Regions from separate parts of the uncultured Virgibacillus sp. genome, predicted to be linked through region 2. Evidence: riboswitches for the same ligand, from Rfam matches in the RefSeq annotation. Region 2 holds a riboswitch; each other region holds the start of a gene.
What was found. A riboswitch is a leader RNA that binds a small molecule or an ion and turns the genes downstream of it on or off. The one in region 2 is predicted to bind S-adenosylmethionine.
Positions count from the first base shown of each region.

Region 1: it holds a riboswitch for S-adenosylmethionine, as region 2 does, so the genes downstream of both, Q1A47_RS12115 (methionine ABC transporter ATP-binding protein) here and Q1A47_RS15875 (5-methyltetrahydropteroyltriglutamate--homocysteine S-methyltransferase) in region 2, are expected to answer to the same signal.
Region 3: it holds a riboswitch for S-adenosylmethionine, as region 2 does, so the genes downstream of both, Q1A47_RS06420 (YezD family protein) here and Q1A47_RS15875 (5-methyltetrahydropteroyltriglutamate--homocysteine S-methyltransferase) in region 2, are expected to answer to the same signal.

Region 1 is NZ_CANMAB010000052.1:1,856-7,578, reverse strand. Features, by position in the region: gene Q1A47_RS12125 (MetQ/NlpA family ABC transporter substrate-binding protein) at 1-818, opposite strand, end outside; gene Q1A47_RS12120 (methionine ABC transporter permease) at 905-1,555, opposite strand; gene Q1A47_RS12115 (methionine ABC transporter ATP-binding protein) at 1,545-2,576, opposite strand; SAM riboswitch class I at 2,649-2,752, opposite strand; SAM riboswitch class I at 2,834-2,940, opposite strand; gene Q1A47_RS12110 (NAD(P)/FAD-dependent oxidoreductase) at 3,130-4,185, shown strand; gene Q1A47_RS12105 (ABC transporter substrate-binding protein) at 4,202-5,167, shown strand; gene Q1A47_RS12100 (hypothetical protein) at 5,290-5,619, opposite strand; gene Q1A47_RS12095 (anti-sigma factor) at 5,607-5,723, opposite strand, start outside.
Region 2 is NZ_CANMAB010000086.1:3,459-9,181, reverse strand. Features, by position in the region: gene Q1A47_RS15880 (Na+/H+ antiporter NhaC family protein) at 1-955, opposite strand, end outside; SAM riboswitch class I at 1,246-1,350, shown strand; gene Q1A47_RS15875 (5-methyltetrahydropteroyltriglutamate--homocysteine S-methyltransferase) at 1,720-2,832, shown strand; gene Q1A47_RS15870 (XRE family transcriptional regulator) at 3,171-3,737, shown strand; gene Q1A47_RS15865 (helix-turn-helix domain-containing protein) at 3,902-4,450, opposite strand; gene pruA (L-glutamate gamma-semialdehyde dehydrogenase) at 4,891-5,723, shown strand, end outside.
Region 3 is NZ_CANMAB010000019.1:12,494-18,216, forward strand. Features, by position in the region: gene metE (5-methyltetrahydropteroyltriglutamate--homocysteine S-methyltransferase) at 1-2,078, opposite strand, end outside; gene Q1A47_RS06415 (bifunctional homocysteine S-methyltransferase/methylenetetrahydrofolate reductase) at 2,108-3,958, opposite strand; gene Q1A47_RS06420 (YezD family protein) at 4,185-4,346, opposite strand; SAM riboswitch class I at 4,441-4,557, opposite strand; gene Q1A47_RS06425 (glycoside hydrolase family 13 protein) at 4,631-5,723, opposite strand, start outside.

The DNA.
Region 1 (5,723 bases), on a different contig from region 2:
TAATGTCCTATTTCATTTAACGGTACGAACGTTGGAATTGAATTTCCGTCTCTTTCTTTTTCTATAAAATTCGCAACATCCTCGGTTTGATAAATATCTGCTAATTTCTTCAACACTTCATCATCTTGATCCTCTTTTTGGACAGCGATGATATTTATATATGGCGTTGCTGTTTCATCTTCATGGTAAATGGAATCATCTAACGGGCTAAAACCTGCATCAACTGCAATCCCATTATTAATAATAGAAGCATCGACATCAGGTAAAACACGCGGTGTTTGACCAGCCACTAGCAATTCAAATTGAAGATTCTTTGGATTCTCAACAATCTTATCTAATGAACCATTGCCATCAAATCCTTCTTCTAACGTTATCAACCCTGCGTCCTGTAACAACAATAGACCTCTCCCCATATTTGTTGCCTCTTTTGCTAAGGCAATGGTTCCACCTTCTGGAATATCTTCTGGACGATCATGCTTTTCAGAATATAAGCCCATTGGAGCAATAACTGTTGTTGCAATTGGGGTTAAATCTAAATGATGTTCTTCAATAAAAGCATCAAAATAAGATACCGTCTGAAAAGCATTTGCATCGATTTCCCCCTCAGCTAATGCTAAGTTGGGCTGAACATAGTCAGAAAAACGAACGATTTCGACATCTATCCCTTCTTTTTTTGCTTTTTCTGCCACGTAATCCCAAATGGCTGTATCTGATCCACTAATCCCGACTTTCACTGTTGTAGCTGCATCACTACTCGAACATGCTGTGATAATGCTTGTCAATATAATCAATAAAAAACGGATGGTTATTCTTTTCATGCTGTTCTCTCCTTATTTTTAAATACGTTACTTAACGATAAATGCTTTAAAAAATAGCTAGAAAAAAGCGTTCAAATTAATAGTCATTACCGACGTCTAATTTTTTTAGAAATGAAATTGCCTGTAGATTGTAAGCCTTGAACCATAATAACGAGAATCCCTACGGTGATAATCATAACCAATGTATCAAAGCGTTGATATCCGTAAGTAATAGCTAAGTCGCCAAGGCCTCCACCCCCTACTGCACCTGCCATGGCAGATGCACCTACGAGTCCAATGGTGGCAATCGTAATACCCAATAACAAGGAGCTAAGCGCTTCTGGAATAAGGAAGCGCATAATTATCTGTTTAGGTGTTGCACCCATAGCCTGTGCTGCCTCCATCACACCTGGATCAACCTCTAGTAGTGAATTTTCTATTAATCGAGCAATATATGGGCCAGCATATAAAATCATTGGAACAATAGCTGCCGCAGTTCCAATTGAAGTTCCAACTACCAAACGAGTAAATGGTATGACAGCAACCATTAAGATAATAAACGGAATAGATCGGAACACATTTATAATGGCATTTAATACGGTAAAAACTGCTTTATTTTCCCATAAATGACCTTTTCTTGTGACAACAAGTAAAATCCCTAAGATTAGACCAATTACAAACGAAAAAAGCAAGGAAACGCCAACCATTACAATAGTCTCCCATAATGCTTCCACAATTTGTTGACCATTAACTAACATCTGCTAGCACCTCCTTTACCGTTACCTTCTGTTGGTGAATATGCATGATAGCACGATTTATTTCATTTTCATCACCATCTAGTTTGACGATTAAATTGCCAAATGGTGTTCCCTGTAGCTCCGTAATACTGCCAAATAACACATTTACATCAACCGCATATTGCTTAGCAATTTCTGATAATAGCGGTCGTCCCGTCGATGCCCCAAGGAATACAATTCGATAAATTTTCTGACGTTGATCCCGCACTTTTAACAGCTCATATACGGATCTAGGAATATCATCATGCATCACAGACCGTACAAATTTATGTGCAATCTCTGTCTTTGGCTGTGCAAACACTTCGAATACGGAACCTGCTTCTACTACTTTCCCCTCATCCAATACCGCTACCTTATCGCAAATCTCGCGAATAACCCCCATTTCATGCGTAATAATCAAAATGGTTAGGTTATATTCTTCATTTATCTTCTTTAGCAGCTGTAAAATTGATTTCGTAGTTTCTGGATCTAGTGCTGAAGTTGCTTCGTCACATAATAATACCTTTGGCTTCGTAGCAAGGGCACGAGCAATTCCTACACGCTGCTTTTGTCCACCAGATAGTTGATCTGGATAATTATCTGCTTTATCTTTTAATCCAACAAACTCTAGTAGTTCTATAACCCGACGCTTCACTTCATCTTTTGGTACATTAGCAAGTAATAACGGCATCGCTACATTTGCGAATACTGTTTTAGCATTTAATAAATTAAAATGCTGAAAAATCATCCCGATGCTTCGTTTAGCTTCACGTAGATCCTTTGGAGAAAGGCTTAGCAAATCTTGATTATTAACCGTTACTTTTCCCGAAGAGGGACGTTCTAATAGGTTCACACAACGAATAAGGGAACTTTTCCCAGCACCACTAAAACCGATAACACCAAATATTTCACCTTTTTCAATGTGCAAATTCACATCGTCTAATGCCTTTATTTGTTGTTGCTTTCCATTATAAATTTTACTTACACGTTCAAATGTAATCATGATGTATCACTCCTTTATGTCTATACTAAAAATGCCTCTTCAGTTAAGAAGAGGCATCCATATACTATCCTCTTCTTATCTTTCAAGCTCTTAGCTTGCTGGATTTGGCACAGTACTTCATAGAGTCTGTTGCCGAGGTTTCAAAGGGCCAGTCCCTCCACCTCTCTGGATAAGAAGTTACGCTATAAAATTTTGTCCCGAATAAAAAAATCCCTCCTTGTTTGTAAGAAGAGATTTCCATATCTATTGGCGCTCTCTTCTTATTTTCCAAGCACAAATGACTTGTTGGATTTGGCACAGTACTTTGTAAAGTCCGCTGCCGAGGCTTCAAAGGGCCAATTCCCTCCACCTCTCTGAATAAGAAGTTTATATTTTGTAATTGATATATACAATACTACGCTTGCGACATCCTGTCAATTACTATTTGAAAATTTTTTATAAACCTGTCATTTATTTTTCTAACCGTTTATTGCTTTCCTAAAAAAATTCTGTATAATTAGTCATAGTGATAATGATTCTCATTATCATCAATGGCGAAGGAGGTAATTATAATATGCAACATTTAGATATTACAGATGTAACTATTGTTGGTGGTGGACCAGCAGGTTTATATGCATCTTTTTATAGTGGCATGAGGGATTTATCAACTCGTATTATAGAATATCAACCAAAGCTTGGTGGTAAGGTACACGTATATCCAGAGAAAATGATTTGGGATGTAGGTGGATTAACTCCTGTAACTGGAGCTACCTTAATTGATCAAATGGCAGAGCAAGCATTGACATTCGATCCTGAAGTCATTCTCAACGAAAAAGTTACAAAAATAGAGAAAAATGAAGATAACCTATTTGTATTAACTTCCCATTCTGGTAATCAATATTTAAGTAAAACAGTAATTCTTGCAGTTGGTGGCGGTATATTAAATCCAATTAAAATTGATATTGAAGGTGCAGATCGATTTGAGGTAACAAATCTGCATTATACCGTACAAAGTCTTGAGCATTTCAAAAATAAAAACATTATCATATCTGGTGGGGGAAACTCAGCCATTGATTGGGCTAACGAATTAGAACCAATAGCTAAGCAGCTACATATGGTGCATCGTAAAAATGAATTTACAGGACATGAAGCACATATTTCGCAAATCATGAATTCTACAGCTAACATCCATTTTAATTCAACCATTGAGAAGTTGCATGCTAATGCACAAGGCGATCAAATCGAAGCCGTGGAAATACGAAACCACGAGACAAATCAAGAAGAAGAAGTGAAAACAGATGCGCTTATCATTAGCTATGGCTATGAACGAGAATTAACGTTTATTAAAGAAAGCCCTTTAAATATTGAAATAGAAAGGGATTTCTTTGTAAAAGGAACCTCGAAATCAGCTACTTCCATTGAAGGTCTTTATGCAGCTGGTGATATCTTATCGTTTGATGGGAAGGTACACTTAATTGCTGGAGCATTTGTAGATGCAGCGAATGCCGTTAATCAAGCAAAACTATTATTAGAACCTGATGCAACAGCAAAAGCAAGGGTATCTTCACATAACGATAAATTTAATTCAAGAAATAAAGCGCTATTAAGGCATCTATATCAAAAATCATAAGCTAAGGAGATTGAAAATGATTAAAAAATTGCGCTTACCAGTTTTTCTAGTTATTCTTGCTGTCTTCTTATCAGCATGTGGTGGTAATAATAGCTCAGAAGAAGAATCAGAAAATCAAGATAGCAATGAAGATAATAATAAACAAGAAGAAATGCGTAGTTTTGAAACCGCTAAAGGGAATGTCGATATACCAGTTAAACCAAAACGAATTGTCACCGACTACTACGGGGGCGAACTACTGTCCGTAGGTGCAAACGTAGTAGGTGCTGAACCAACAGCATTTGATAATCCATTTATATCAGATTTATTAAAGGATGCAACAGATGTTGGCTATCCACTCAATGAAGAAAAAGTATTATCGCTAAAACCGGATCTAATCGTCGTTATGTATGATGATAATTACGAGGCATTATCTAAGATCGCTCCAACCATTCATATCCCATACGGTACTACATCTGATGTAGAAGAAACCGTTAAGCTATTCGGTGACATCACAGGTAAGCCGGATCAAGCAGAAGCATTCCTCACTGACTTTCATAAAAAAGGAGAGGAAGGTCGTAAAAAATTAGAGGGTGTTATCGAGCCGGATGAAACATTTGGCATTTATGAGCTTACAAACAAAGGGGAATTGTGGACCTTTGGTGATAATTCAGGTAGAGGTGGACAAGCCTTGTATAATGCGCTCAAATTAAAGATGCCAGAGAAGAACAGTGAAGGAGAAAGTACGAAACAGCTTTCTCTAGAGGTACTCCCTGACTATGCAGCTAATTATATGTTCTTAACCACGTATGACCCTGAAAATGAAGGGACAGCTTTACAAGACTTGAAAGATTCTGCTGTTTGGAAAAATTTACAAGCTCATAAACAAGATCAAATCTTCTATAATGACTTTGATATTTTTTATCGTTACGACCCAATTGCAGTAAAGAAACAAATTGATTTATTCGTTGAGATGATTATCGAACGTAAAGAAAATCAGTAATCAAGTAAAACAAACTACTTGTTGGTCACTTACCAGCAAGTAGTTTGTTTAATATAAAGATGGACTACTCCAAGATTTCTAGTATTTCTCTGTTTTCCATGTGAAAAACGTATTTACTTTCCTCATGGCTTTGGATAAATGCTTAGCTCAAAGAAACCGACGATAACAATACAAAATGCGGTAAATACATAAATACTGAATGCTAACAAGGTAAAGGTTTTTTTAAAATTTATTCTTGTTAAACTAATTAAACCAAAAAGTGTACCAAGAAAGGGTAGTACACCAAAGAAGATATTCGTAAGTCCCGCAACTTCACCGAAGGTTAGTAAAAAAATATTTAAATAGGCTAATGTAAGCAATGCACATATAAAAGACGCGATACCAAATTTCGTTTCTCTTAATTTTAGTCGTTTCTTTTTTTCTTTTCTATGAAATAAACTTACCAATTCCATAATCGCACCTCCCCTATATGAATCGCTCGAATTGCTTCATTTTCTTGTAGTTTTAATATCTCTTTTGTAGGTCCTGTAAGTACCCCGGCATAAACATGAATCCC
Region 2 (5,723 bases):
GGTAAATGGTTTCACTTAGTTTTTGGTCCCTTAACATATAGAAAATAAACGTGATGATGAGTGTAATAAATACGGCAAGTAAGATAACAAAGGTAGCATCCGCTTTTGCAAAGGCATTAAATATTCCGGTAGCTCCTTTTTCTACGCCGTTTTGCCATAATAAAAATAAGGTTAGACCAAGCAATAAAAACAAAGGAACAATTAAATTCCAAGGCTGCGCTTTCACCATGGATAGCTCTTTTTTAATTCCTATGCGGTGATGTTCATCTGTCTGTTGCATGTTTTGATCTTTGTTGGTTTGCTTTTTGCTGGGCTTGGACCAGAATGTCCTAATTAGTCCAATGATCAGCATTACAATTGCAAAAAAGTTAAATGGAATACTGTACAAAAATACTTGATAGGCATCTGCTTCCAGATTATGTTTTTGAATTCCCCCTTCAATAAGGGAAACCATGAAACCGACGAAAGCAGTGGCAGCTGGTAATAATACGATAACGGAACTGGTGGATACATCCATCGTGAACCCTACTTTCCAGTGAGACATGTTCACCTTTTTAAGTAAGGATTTTACCACGGGTCCAATCATCATTATTCGAAACATCGGCATCATAAATGTAAAAGGTAGGGTCAACCAGATGACAACTAGAAGTCCTCGTTCGGATTGAATTTTGTCACCAACCCACTCAGAAAATCCTTTAACTCCTCCAGAAATTTGCATCATACCAATCAATCCGCCAAATAAATATAAAAAGGCGATAATATTAATATTCCCTGGATCTGCCAATGTCGTTATGAGATAGTTTACGGCTTCTTTTGTTCCGTTTAATACGCTGAATTCTAACAGAAAAGCACCTACAAGGAGTCCCAGCACTAGTCCAGGAAGAAGTCTTTTTTGCCATATAGCTAAAGCAATAACAATAGTAAAGGGAATGAGGGAGAACCAGGTGTGATCCATCGTACAGCCTCCTCTAAATGGATGGTTTGATATCTAGTATAAGGTTGAAAAAATGAATAAAAGCTATAATTACCATTTGTAAAAAGTCGATTTTTCATACGTAGCTTTTGCAGAAAGACATAATCACTACATGCTTCCTCATAATAGGTGAATCTGTTGATTATTAGATGTCAATAAAGCTATTAGAAAGGGTGAAATGGACAGCAGTTATTAAATAGTGTGAGGAATCTTTTGCTATTTTTTAATAGAATTGCTATGATAGTTTTAATTATTTAAATAATTACATAATATTCTTATCTAGAGAGGTCGAGGGACTAGCCTGAAGACACCTCAGCAACCTGTTTTATAAATAAGGTGCTACTTCTAGCAAGTTTTATAAACTTGAAAGATGAGAAGGTGACGATGTATGTATACAAAAGAGCCCTTCTTAGCAGAAGGGTTCTTTTTAACGAGGCTGAGGCAAAACACACTTATTTACTCAAAATACGAATAATCATGTTATCAATAGGAGTATCATTCCAGCATCGTGAAATATACTCGCTTTCCGCGGGAACGGTCTCAGCTAACTTGGTAAGGAAAACGCTTTTTCTAGTGGATCTTCGGACTCGTGGTGTTACGGCCGGAGTCTCGCTTATTTCAGGTGCTAAATGAATGATTCTGATCAATACGAACGATAATTAATTTTCAACCAATCATTGTTCGTTTTTAATTGTTTCTTCATTCTTTTGTCTCAGCCTTTTTATAACTATAAAGGAGTGGATACATTGACAACAGCAGTAGAACGAATAGCACCTTTCAAAGGAGATCATGTAGGTAGCTTTCTAAGAACAGATCGTATCAAGCACGCGAGATCTCAATATGCTAAAGGAGAAATTAGTGAAAAACAACGAAGAGCAATTGAAGATGCAGAAATTATTAAGCTAGTAGAGAAACAAAAGGCAGCTGGGCTAATGGCTATAACCGATGGAGAACTTCGGCGTTCTTGGTGGCATTTCGACTTTTTAGAGAATTTAAGTGGTGTTGAGGGATTTGAGCCAAATAATGGCTTGAAATTTGCTGGAATTGAGACAAAAAAGCATTCCATTCATGTTACTGGAAAGGTGGAGTTTAATAAAGAGCATCCATTTCTCGCAGATTTTAAGTTTCTGAATGAAGTGGTAGGGAACCGTCATGTTGCCAAACAGACGATCCCAAGTCCGAACATGTTACTCGTTCGTGCTGGATTTGATACAGATATTTATCAAACAATCGAAGACCTTGTTCCAGATGTGATTATGGCTTATCAACAAGCAATTCAGGCATTTTATGATGCAGGTTGTCGTTACCTTCAGTTAGATGACACATCATGGGCATCCTTTCTATCAGAAGAAGGGATTTCCTCACTGCAAGCAAAGGGCATGAATCCAGAAAAACTAAGGGATATTTGCAAACGTGTGATTAATGAATCGATTGCTGAAAGGCCTAAAGATTTACTTATCACCATGCATATTTGTCGAGGCAATTATCGTTCCCATTATTTCAGTACAGGTTCTTATGATGCTGTTTCTGAAACCATTTTCGCTGGGTTGAATGTGGACGGGCTTTTCCTTGAATTTGATGACGAGCGATCTGGAGGTTTCGAGCCTTTATCCTATGTGAACAGAGATGATCTTTGTGTAGTCTTAGGATTAGTTACTTCTAAGTTCCCAGAGCTGGAAGATAAAGATGTTATTAAGAAACGTATTGCTGAAGCTGCTAACTACCTTCCGTATGAACAGCTCTGTCTTAGTCCGCAATGCGGTTTCGCTTCTACAGAAGAAGGTAATCTGATAACAGAAGAAGAGCAATGGAATAAGGTTAGACATGTAGTAGATATCGCTAAGGATGTGTGGAAGTAAGAAAGCATATTAGTAGCCGCTTATATTAAACCATTTTGAATGAATGAAGATAAAGTAACTCCGAATTACCTTTCGAGCATATCAGTATATTCGGAATGTAGTTGGGTGCTTTATCATTCATTTTTTTAAATGGTGATGTTACCTAACGAAAGGAAGGGTGCTTTGACCCGTTAATATTAGCAAAGTAAACAGAACTAGCTAAAAAAACAGCACACTCTGCTTGTATGTGATTAAATCTATAGGCAGTGATTATCTGTATGTTCGGATTGACGATAGTTTCGTTCTATTCTATCATTAAAGAAGTTTATAGAACGTGTGACCACTAGCGGAAGGAGAGAATTGCAATAAATCTTAATAATATAGGTAAGAAAATTAAGCAAATGCGCTTGCGTATGAAAAAAACACAACAGCAGGTAGCGGAAGCATGTGGAATCTCCAAAAGCCTTTTATCTAAAATTGAAAATGGACAGACAGCTTCAGCAATTGCCACTTTATCCAAAATTAGTGAAGAATTAGAAGTACCACTAACCTGGATTTTGGATGATCATGATGATCGAGATCTTGTTTTACTCCCTCATACAGAACGGCAATTTAAAGTAGGTGATGAGAATATGGGTTACTCCTATGAATTGCTGGCAAATCGTTCGCGGTTTACAGGAATTGAACCTACTATTGTTCATGTAACTCCTCGGGATATGAATGTCCGCGAAGAGACCTATACGCACTCCCAAGATGAGTTTATTTATATTTTAGAGGGAGCTATCCATTTACTTTATGAAGATGAGAAGCATTACATGGAAAAAGGAGATAGTGCTTTTTTTAAAGGAAATAAGTCACATTTATTTATTCCCGTTAATAATGAACCAGCGAGGGTACTAACAGTGTTTATCGATAATCATTTGTAATCAGACAAGGAGCTGTCCCAAAAGACAGCCTCCTCTTGAGCAACTGATTTGGCTGACCGACTCCTGTGGATGAATCCAATTATTTTAGGCTTTACACGGCAGCCACCCCAACAGGAGTATTCAAAGGTCTAGATTGCTGTATCAACATGTACTTTATGGAATATCTATTCTCTGGAAGAAATACATAGGAACTTTATTGGTTTGTCCGTATAATTATACCAATTATGTGGTGTTGAAGAATCTAAGAATATACAATCATATGGTTGTAAAATGGCTTCCTCATAATCAACTTCAATGGTAAGCGTGCCTTCTAACACATATAGAAACTCCTGTCCTTTGTGTGAAAAATTATTGCCTCGATTATCTCCTGGGTTAAGAATGATAAGATTCGGAACAAAAAGTGGGTTCTCCATTCCTCCGGTTAAATCCTTATAAATAAATCGATTTTCAGTTAAGTTTGCCATATCAACAATATTTCTTGTGATTGCTGATCGTGAGTTATCCATAGATGATGAGAAGAAATAACTTGGATTCACTCCAAGTGCTTCAGAAATTCGTTTTAAAGATAGAAGGGTAGCAGAAGTTTTGGAATGCTCCAATTGTGATAAAAAACTAATGGAAAGTCCGGTTTTTTCAGAAACTTGTTTTAGTGTTAACTTTTTTTGTTTTCGTAGGTTCTTCACTTTACTTCCAAGGTTTTGTGTGTGGTTCATGGTTTATTTCTCCCCTTATCCCAATTGATAACTTGTAGATATAAAAGATCAGCTTAGACTTTGTGAATATTTTGATAGTCCTTTTTGCCTAGTTTTATAGAATTGTATGAGAAAACAGTTGACGAAAAAGCAAAAAATATCTTATAATTTATTTAAACATAATTTAAGTAATACTTAAATAGTTTCGCTTTAAATTATTAGATAGTTTCGCTTTAAATTATTAGAAAATTTTCTTAGTTCAAATTTCACAACAGCTTTAGCTTTTAGAGTTTCTTCTGAGCATTAATGAACAACCCGTAACAGGCTAGCCATCTTATTGATTACAGTAATAGTTAAATTAATGAGCAATGTATACGCTTAAGGGTTGATTATTTTCATTGATGTTGAAAACGTTTTCAATAATTGGAAACTAGTAAACTATATTTAGGAGGTTTTTATACATGGTCGTACCTTATACACATGAACCCTTTACAGATTTTACGGTGGAAGAGAATAGACAGCAAATGCTAGCTGCATTGAAAAAGGTAGAGAAGGATTTAGGTAAGGAATACCCATTAATTATTGGTGGTGAACGTATTACAACAGAGGAAAAAATCGTTTCTGTTAATCCTGCCGATAAAGAGGAAGTAATTGGCTATGTTTCTAAAGCAAATAAAGAATTAGCTGAGAAAGCAATGCAAGTTGCAGATAAAACGTTTGAAACTTGGAGAAAATCGGATCCGAAATTCCGTGCAGATATCTTATTTAGATCTGCTGCGATCATTCGTCGCAGAAAGCATGAGTTCACTGCCCATTTAATCAAAGAAGGCGGTAAACCATGGAAGGAAGCAGATGCAGATACAGCAGAAGCTATTGATTTCCTAGAATATTACGGACGTCAAATGCTTGAATTAAAAGATGGAGTTAAAGTGAATAGCCGTCCAATTGAATATAACCAATATCATTACATTCCATTAGGCGTAGGTGTGGTTATTTCTCCTTGGAACTTCTTGTTTGCGATTATGGCAGGTACTACTGTAGCAGCAATGGTAACTGGAAATACCGTTTTATTGAAACCAGCAAGTGCGACTCCAGTTATCGCTTATAAACTGATGGAAGTATTGGAAGAAGCAGGAATGCCAGCAGGAGTTATTAACTACATTCCTGGTCCTGGGAAAGAAGTAGGCGATTATTTAGTTGATCACCCACGTACGCGTTTCATAAGTTTTACTGGTTCTCGTGATGTAGGTACCCGTATTTTTGAACGTGCGGCAAAAGTACAAGAAGGTCAGAA
Region 3 (5,723 bases), on a different contig from region 2:
AGTCCAATTTCTTTTTCGTACGTATTCTCTTCAAACGTAGTTACCATCTCCCCATGACTTCTTGATGTTTCAATAGAAATGACATCTGCATCTAATGCATCAATGGTTTCATAGATATCATGGAATTCTGAATAGCACATATGCGTATGAATTTGTGTGCTATCTTTCACAGCTGAAGTTGCTAAGCCGAAAGCATAAACTGCTGCTTCTAAATAATCTTCCCATTTCCTTTCATCTAACGGTAACCCTTCACGTAAGGCAGGCTCATCTACTTGAATAATTTGAATACCATTTTCTTCAAGTGCTTCAAGCTCTTTTCGCAGTGCCAGAGCTATCTGGTTTTGTATCGTAAAACGTGGAGCGTCATCATGGACAAAGGACCAATTTAAAATAGTGACAGGTCCAGTTAGCATTCCTTTCACTGGCTTTTCTGTTAACGATTGTGCATATACACTTTCCTTAACTGTCATTGCCTTATTAAAGGATACATCACCAAAAATCAAAGGTGGTTTTACACAACGGGAACCGTACGATTGCACCCAACCAAATGCTGTGACCTCAAAACCATTTAGTTTTTCACCAAAGTATTCAACCATGTCAGTTCGTTCAAACTCGCCATGAACTAGAACGTCAAGCTCAAGCTCCTCTTGAATAGTAATCCATTTATCGATGTTATCTTTTATAAATTGCTCGTATTTTTCATTAGATATTTCCCCTTTGCGCCACTTTGTTCTTGTTTTTCTTACTACTGGGGTTTGTGGTAAGCTCCCAATTGTCGTCGTTGGTAATAATGGAAGTTTTAATTCGTGTTGCTGCTTTTTAATCCTCTGATTGAACGGTAATGGCCGCTTTGCATCGGAAGTATCTAGGCTCTGAAGCTCTTTTCTAACTTGGTCATTTGTTCGCAATGCTGAACTATTAAAGCGCGCAAGCTGTTCTTGGTTCGTTTTTATTTTAGTGGCAATACTATGCTCTCCATCGTTGCAGCCCTTTGTAAGTGTAGTAATGTCTTCAAGCTTTTCGTCAGCAAAGGATAAGCCAGCTTTTATATCTGGATTTAAATCCACTTCTAGCTTTTTCGTTACCGGTACATGTAATAAGGAAGAGGAAGGCTGTAAAATAATATCTTGAATAGTCGTAATTGATTTTATTTCTTCAATAATAGAAAGCTTATCTGCTATGTTTTCTTGCCAAACGTTTCGACCATTAATAATACCAGCAGCTAATACTTTATCTTTAGGAAAACCAAACTGCTTAATTAGTTGTAAGCTATCACCATGAACAAAGTCAAGACCGATTGCTGCAACAGGGAATTCAATAATAGATTCATAATTGATCACATGTTCAAAGTATGTCTGTAAAATGAGTTTTAGTTTTGGTGCTGCTTCGCAGAATTGCGTATAGACTTTTTTTGCTTTTTGAATCACTGCATCATCTAATTTGGTTCCAAAGATAGGCTCGTCTATCTGGACCCATGTAGCTCCTGCTGATTCTAATTCCTCCAATATTTGCAGATACAATGGAACAAACACATCCAGTAATTCATCGAATTCTTCCTCTTTATACCCCTTTGCTAAGCTTAAATATGTGATTGGGCCTAAGATTACAGGTTTACCGTCGATACCTAATTCTTCTTTTGCTTCCTTATAAAAAGCAAGTGGACGATTTTCTGTTAGTATAGGCTGTGCATGTTCCAATTCGGGAACAATATAATGATAGTTCGTATTAAACCACTTGGTGATTTCTGAAGCAACAGCATCTTTAGTTCCACGGGCAATAGCAAAATAGGTTTCTAAATCAACCTTTCCACCATTGTAAGAAAAACGTTCTGGAATAACACCGAACATTGCTGATGTGTCAAGCACATGATCATAGAAAGAGAAGTCACCAACTGGTATTAGATCAATGCCAAGCTCCTGTTGCTTTTTCAAATTTTTTAACCTGATTTTATCTGTTTCTTTAATTAATTGTTCTTTTGTAATTTCTTCCTTCCAAAAGCTTTCCAGCGCTCGTTTCCATTCTCTTTTTTCTCCAATTCTTGGGTAACCTAAGTTAGAGCTAATTGCAGTAAATGTCATTCTTTTTCCTCCTGTAATTTGTATTTTGGTTATATTCGTTTCATCATTGATGAATGGTTTATCTCTAAAGATTTATGGATATAGTTTACTAATTGTATACTGATGTCATAACGCATAAATGGGGTTACTAAATAGATGCCTTGGAAATGTGTTAGCGCAGTATCAAGCAATTCCTTTGCAATCTCAATTCCTTGCTTGATGGACTGTTGCTTATCTACTGCTACGTTTTTCATTCGTTGCCGAATAATTTCTGGCATTTTAATTCCTGGTACTTCATTGTGCAGGAATTCTGCATTTTTGGTTGATGTCAATGGCATAATGCCTACATATATTGGCTTATCTATATGATGTGTTTCTTCGGCAAGCTCGATAATTTTTTCTTTACTGTATATTGGTTGTGTTAGAAAGTAATCAGCACCTCGATCTATTTTTCTTTCCATTCTCTTAACAGCTTTATCTAGTCTTGCAACATTGGGATTAAAGGCCGCACCAACTTGAAACTTAGTAGGTTGTCTAAGTGATTTACCAGAGAATGACAAACCTTGATTAAATTGTTTTATGAGTTTAATTAAGTCAAGTGATGTTAGGTCGAAAACCGATGTTGCCCCAGGGAAATCTCCTATTTTAGTAGGGTCTCCAGTAATGGCTAGGATTTCATTGATCTCAAGTGCATGTAATCCCATTAGATGTGATTGCAATCCGATTAAATTGCGATCTCTACAAGTTAAATGCACGAGTGGTTTGATACCGATTTCCTGTTTGATTTTTGCAGCGATTGCTATATTGCTGATTCTAGGTGTTGCCAATGAATTGTCAGCAAGTGTAATTGCATCAATACCTGCTTTATCTAAAGCTCTAATCCCTTCCAAATACTCCTCCGTATCTAAGTGTTTCGGTGCGTCGAATTCAACGATAATAGAATGTCTTTGCTTTACCATATCTATTAAGCGGGGCTCTTTATCTATTGGACTATTACGAATTTCAATCGGTTCTGCTTTAGGAATTACTTCTTTTTCCTGTAACGGCTCTAAATCTTTAACGCCCTCTGCAATTGCTTGAATATGGGCGGGAGTTGTTCCACAACATCCTCCAAGAAGCCTTACCCCTTCATTACGAAAATCTTTGGCACAGCTTTTAAAATAATCTGGCTCATTTTCATAGATAAGTTTTCCGTCACGATATGCAGGAAGACTAGCATTTGGATAAGCTGCAAGAAATGACCTTTCTAGTAAAGGGACCTCCTTTAAAGAATCAAGCATATGAAATGGACCTAAGCGGCAATTAATTCCGACAATATCTGCTCCTGTGTTTTGTAACCGTTGTAATGCCTCTGGTAAAGGGATGCCGTTTTGTAGTATACCTGCCTCATGCATGGATACATTCGCTATAATTGGTAGCGCTGTCTCTTCTCTAGCTATTTCAAGTACAGTTGTCAACTCTTCTAGATCGTAGTAGGTTTCTAAGATTAGACCGTCTACCCCCTCCAATAGTAAACAATATAACTGTTCTCTAAAGCTTCTCTTAATTTCATCATTCGTGGCTTGAAGTGTTTGTGTACCATGTATACCACCAATCGTTCCAAGCACAAATACATCCTCACTAGCCGTTTGCTTTGCTATTTTTATAGCGGCTGTATTGATTTTTTTTACTTGATCCTCTAATCCATATCTGGCGAGCTTAATATAATTGGCACCATACGTATTTGTTTGAATTAAATCAGCACCAGCATGAATATATGCTTGGTGAATTTGTGCAATTTGTTCTTCTAATGTAAGATTTAATTCTTCAAAGCAGTGATCCACTCCATAGGAATAAAGTAAAGACCCCATTGCACCATCACCAATAAGGATTCTTCTATCTAATTCAGTTAATAAATCCATCTCTCATCACACTCCTTTCCAATTTTTATTTAAAAAAAGACACCCTACTAATACGAAGAATATATTCTTCTTCAAGTGGGTGCCTTTAGTCGTCTAATCAGCATAAGCGAAAGTTATTTAAGTAGCTTTACTTCGACTTTGCAAATATGGCCATTGGTGTTCCAATAAGCGCAACATACGAACAAAGTGGAGTAATAATGAAAGAAGTGAAAGAATTATTTTCCTATCACTTTCTCTTTACTTTTGGTTTTAATGGATAGCGTTTTTTCTCCGTTGTGTCAATTTGTGTAACCTCTCCTTCATGAACCGTAATTACTAATGATCCAAACTCGACCCTTTGAATTGCTGAAATAATATCGTTTATTTTCGTATCATCGATCTGTGCCATCTGATCCCTCCTTTTAAATCACCAAAATAGTTAGAGAAAAAAATAAAAACCTCTTTTCAGATTGAAAGAGGTTTGATTGGCTTATACATTACAGTTCCCATCTTTCAAACAACTTTCGTTTGCTGGATTTAGCACCGTATTACTCTTTTTGAATGAGTATGGTTGCCGCAGGATCAATGGACCAGTTTCCTCCCCTGACTCTCGATAGGTAAATTATGAAGTTTTGATTGTACTCATTATCTTAGAAAGTAAATAGACTGTCAAGAGAAAATTTTAAAAAATTATTACATTTCAAAAATACGATAGCTAAGTGGCTGTATTATTAATGGATCGGTTTTAGAATCCAATGCTTTCCTGATCATTCCTTGTTTTGATAGGAACCATTCACTAATAGATTTAGTCTCGTCCATGATAGAATGGATGCTAAGCTTTGTTTTCATTTTTCCTGCGTGTAAAATAAAAACTAGGCACCTATTTATATTCCTTTTTTCATAGCAAATAAGATTTGCTTCATTATCATCATAAATAAATCTGAAATTACCATAATTGCCAAAAAGGGGATCTGTTTTTCGCAATGTGATGAGTGTTTGAATGAATTGAAATAGTTCAAGATTTTGCCTGTTGGTGTTCCATTCCATACATGAGCGACATCCAGGATCTTCACCACCTTGCATGCCAATTTCATCACCGTAATAAATGCAGGGTGTTCCCGCAAATGATAGTTGAAATAAATACATTAATTTTACTTTTTCTACATTACCATTTGCTAATGTTAACACGCGAGGCGTGTCATGACTATCCAAGAGATTAAAGGCTACTTCATTAATATTTCGTGGGTACATATGCAGTAATGTTGAAATTGACGCTGTAAAGTCAGATGCTTTTATTTCATTTTTGCCAAAAAAATCAATGACACTGTTTGTAAATGGATAATTCATAACTGCATCAAATTGGTCTCCATGTAGCCAAGGCATTGAATCATGCCAAATCTCACCTAAAATATAGGCATCTGGTTTGGCCTCTTTAACTGTACGACGGAAGTCTCTCCAGAAAGAATGGTCAATTTCATTAGCAACGTCTAAGCGCCAGCCATCAATGTCGAATTCCTTTATCCAATAACGAGCCACTTGTAATAAATAATTTCGTACTGCAGCGTTTTCTGTATTTAATTTGGGCATTGTCGATACAAAAGCAAACGTATCGTAATTTGGTACTGGTTCCGTACGGATAGGAAAATCTTTTATATGAAACCAATCCGTATAACTTGATTGCTCCTGTTTTTCTAGTACATCCTGGAACGGAGGAAAGTAAAATCCACTATGATTAAAGACAGCATCGAGCATTATTTTTATGCCCCGCTGATGACATTTTTTAACC